One region of the Peribacillus sp. NPDC046944 genome, then DNA from elsewhere that is predicted to be linked to it. Evidence: riboswitches for the same ligand, from Rfam matches in the RefSeq annotation. Region 1 holds a riboswitch; the other holds the start of a gene.
The links. A riboswitch is a leader RNA that binds a small molecule or an ion and turns the genes downstream of it on or off. The one in region 1 is predicted to bind cobalamin.

Region 1 (2,210 bases):
CCTGACCTCATTTGCGAACTTTAGTACAGTCGGCATGATTTACGGAACGTTCAATTCGATTCTAGACGAGGAAAAATCGAGTATCATTGGAAGGAATGTTTGGAAGCTATTGCTTAGTGGAATGGCAGTCTCCATGCTAAGTGCCATGATTGTTGGATTGTTTGTTTGGTAACGCTGTGTATTATAGTTTACTAGATCACCTTAAATATTGCGGTTTTAATACGTGAATGAAAAACAAATTAGCCAAGTGATTTTTAGGAATCCTTGGCTATTTGGAATTTAATAATGAAAATCTGTTCTGTTGGAAGAAAATTAATTCCAGCTTTTAACAAACTGTGGACGAGTCTAAATTTCCTTTTTGTATTATTAGAGAAAAAGGCTTAAAGCAAATGTTTTGGATGCAGAATTTTCTGGTTGACCTCGTGATTTTCTATCTAGTTACAAAATATGTTAAATCTGAACGAGTGAATCCAAATATATAATTGTAAATATTTAAAATATTTGGTATATTTAAATAGAAAATTGAATATGTAAATTATTTGGTGCGAATAACATGATTGATTTTATTCGCTTAAAAGGGAAATCGGTTTGATTCCGATGCTGTCCCGCAACTGTATTTGGGAGCGATTCGAAGATGCCACTGTTTCTATGCAGATAGAAATGGGAAGGTTCGAAAAGCGATGATCATAAGCCAGGAGACCTGCCAACTAATCATGCATCAATTACCTACGAGGATAGGAGGTGTTAATTACGAATATTTGGCATGAATTTTCATGTTTATTTAGGCAACCATTCGTTAATTAACAACTTCCATTGGAAGTTGTTTTTTTAATGTAAAGACCATTTTCTTTTTGGTTAGGGTATTGAAAGAGAATTCAAAAGTATGAATGGTTAAAGAAGATACACCTGTTATGTTAACGCTTTCATTTGAATAGGAGGAGTAAAAATGTCGATACAAGAAAACTATTCACCTGGATTGGATGGGATTATAGCTTCAGAGACAAAACTTTCATTTCTTGATACGGTCCAGAGTGAAATTATAATCCAAGGATATGATTTGATTAAATTGGCTGAAAATACAGATTACCTGGATATCGTTAATTTACTATTAAATGATAATCTGCCAACCCTAGAGGAAAAAGCGTTCTTAGAGAAAACACTGAAGGAAGAATATGAAATACCAACTGATATTTTAGAAATATTCAAGCTATTACCTGACAAAACACATCCCATGGATGCGTTAAGAACGGGAATTTCCGCATTAGCTGGATATGAACAGCTAATTGATGATCGCTCAACTTCAGCCAATATTGAACGCGCTTACAAATTATTAGGGAAAGTACCCACTATCGTAGCTAATAGTTATAGAGTGCTGAAAAATCAAGAAGTTGTCCTTCCTAATAAGGATTTATCTTATAGTGCAAATTTCTATTACATGATTACTGGTAAAGTGCCAACAGAATTGGAAGAAAGGATTTTCGATCAATCCTTATTATTGTATAGCGAACATGAAATGCCGAATTCTACGTTTACAGCTCGAGTCATCGCTTCTACACAATCCGATTTGTATGGTGCGTTAACCGGAGCGGTTGCTTCGTTGAAAGGCAATTTACATGGTGGAGCAAATGAAGCGGTCATGTACATGCTTTTGGAAGCTGGAACAGTTGAAAAGTTCGAGCAGTTGCTTGAAAAGAAATTAGCAAACAAAGAAAAGATAATGGGTTTTGGTCATCGTGTTTATATGAAGAAGATGGATCCAAGAGCCCTAATCATGAAAAAAGCGTTAAAACAACTCTGTGACAATAAAGGAGACGACCTCCTTTATAGAATGTGCGAAGCTGGCGAAGAGGTCATGGTAAGAGAGAAAGGCCTTTATCCGAATTTGGATTATTATGCAGCACCTGTATATTACATGCTAGGTCTACCCATTGAAATCTATACACCTATTTTCTTTAGTGCTAGAACAGTAGGGTTATGCGCTCATGTGGTTGAACAACATGCAAACAACCGACTTTTTAGGCCTCGAGTAAATTATATAGGCGAGCGTCGTAACCACACTATTTTAACCAACTAAAAAAATGTAAGTTATTAGCTCGCCGAATGGTCGTTCTGACCAACGACCATTTCTAATAATAAATGATTTTGCATAGAAAGGGAATGAAAAAATGCTAAAGGTGAATGGAATTAATCAAACGGATGTATTATTAGAG
Region 2 (2,210 bases), on a different contig from region 1:
GATGAGCCAGAATCGCATCTTGATATTCAAAAGCAAATCGTGATTTTACAGACACTAAAGCGGTTATCGAAAGAGAAGAACATTTCTTGTATCATAAACACGCATTATCCGAACCACGCATTCTACTTGGCTGACCATGTTTTAATGACTGCCAAGGAAAAGCGTGTGGTGTATGGCGAAGTCCGCGAAGTGATGACGGAAGCCCGGATGAAAGAGTACTTCGGCATCGAAATGAAGAAAATCATTTATGAGGAAGAGGATGACTTTTTGATTGAAACGATGGTGCCGAAAGATCTAGGTCTTTTACGTGATCAAAGTACATGCCGTTTTAATAGTGACATCTAAAGCTATAGAAGGCAGCCATGTGATGGTTGCCTTTTTGTGTTCCAAATCTTAATTTAAAGTAATCTGAAATATCATATAATACGATTTCCTAAATGGTGTATAATGAAAGGCAGTGAAATTATATACATATGAACAATTTGGTGTCTGTAAGGACTTGAAAGGGAAGTTGGTGAAATGCCAACGCGGTCGCGCCACTGTAAATGGGAGTTAACGGATGTATACCACTGTATGAATAATATGGGAAGGTGCCGTTAGCAATGACCATGAGCCAGGAGACCTGCCAAAATTGTACACCGGTAACCACGCGGATGGGGAGGTGTGTGGCAGAGCTATGTCCCTTTTTTGTTCCGTTGCCATACAAGCATCCTCCGTTTTGATGGGGGATGCTTTTTTGTATGTCTTTTGATATTCGCAACACATGTGTGAAGGTCCAGAAATGAACTCAAAAATGATGGAGGTTTTAAGATGAGGAAGATATATAGTTTCATGCTTGTGATGGGATTGATGGTTGGTATATTGGTTGGCTGTAGCGATGCCTCCCAGGATGGAACAGGAGAAAACCAGTCGACAAAACAAGCTGTTAACCAGGGCTTCCCGCTTTCGTTACAAGATGCAGTGGGTAACAAAGTCACCATCGAGCAGAAACCAGAAAAAATTGTTTCATTAATCCCAAGTAATACAGAAGCGGTCTTTGCGCTAGGTTCGGGTGAGAAAGTGATTGGAGTGTCTGAAAATGACAATTACCCGGAAGAAACGAAAGATATTCAGAAGATAGGTGGAATGGAAATAGATACAGAGATGATTTTAGCCTTGCAGCCTGATATCGTTCTTGCTCATGAGAGTGCCCATAATTCCAAAGAAGGAATCCAACAGCTTAAGGATGCGGGTATTCCAGTTATAATCGTCAATGATGCTAAAAGCTTTAAAGAAGTGTATACGTCTATCGAGATGATTGGAACGGCAATAGGGGAACTGGATAAGGCAAAGGAAATCGTCAAGACGATGCAGAACAAGCTGGAAAAGATCAAAGAAAAGGCTAAGGCAATCAAGAGTGAGGATAGAAAAAGTGTTTTTGTAGAGGTTTCACCGTCACCTGAAATCTATACAACGGGAAAAAATACTTTCATGGATGAAATGCTGGACATCATTTCAGCGGATAATGTCGCAGGTGAATTGGATGGCTGGGTAAAACTCGATGAAGAGTCGATGATAGCGGCCAACCCGGATGTCATCATTACAACCTATGGTTATTACACAGGAGATCCAGTCAAAGAGGTAACGGGAAGAAATGGATGGGCCGACATTCAGGCAGTTAAGAATGGTGAGGTTTTCGATGTCCATTCAGATATTGTCACTCGTTCCGGTCCTAGGCTTATAGAGGGAGTAGAGGAACTTGCCAAATCAGTCTATCCGAACGTATTTAAAAACTAAACGGGCATTGGCCTATGTATTTGCCCTATCATTTTTGGTTATTTCGATATTGATCGGTGTTTCCTTAGGATCGGTTTCCGTTCCGATACCAGTGCTTTTGCAAATCATTGGCAAGGAAGTCCTTCATTTGCCCCTGGCCATGGAACCGGATGGGACACTGACGAATATCGTGATGAACATCCGCCTGCCGAGGGTCGTGCTTGCAAGTTTGGTTGGGGCATCCCTTGCAATAGCAGGGGCAGCATTTCAGGGATTGCTCAGGAATCCCCTAGCTGACCCCTATACCCTGGGAATATCCTCAGGGGCTTCGCTTGGTGCAGTATTAACGTTGTTTTTGAATTTGTCACTGCCGTTTTTGGGCCTATATACACTGCCTACATTAAGCGTTCTTTTTTCATTGTTGACGATTTTTTGCGTATTGACCTTTGCAAGAA

Region 2: another riboswitch for cobalamin. It lies ahead of ACQKIC_RS03555 (helical backbone metal receptor); the one in region 1 lies ahead of mmgD (citrate synthase).

The regions. Positions count from the first base shown of each region.
Region 1 is NZ_JBNNML010000008.1:50,333-52,542, forward strand. Features, by position in the region: gene ACQKIC_RS15240 (NupC/NupG family nucleoside CNT transporter) at 1-172, shown strand, start outside; cobalamin riboswitch at 524-722, shown strand; gene mmgD (citrate synthase) at 947-2,074, shown strand; gene prpD (2-methylcitrate dehydratase) at 2,166-2,210, shown strand, end outside.
Region 2 is NZ_JBNNML010000002.1:110,311-112,520, reverse strand. Features, by position in the region: gene ACQKIC_RS03560 (ABC transporter ATP-binding protein) at 1-345, shown strand, start outside; cobalamin riboswitch at 467-644, shown strand; gene ACQKIC_RS03555 (helical backbone metal receptor) at 811-1,776, shown strand; gene ACQKIC_RS03550 (FecCD family ABC transporter permease) at 1,739-2,210, shown strand, end outside.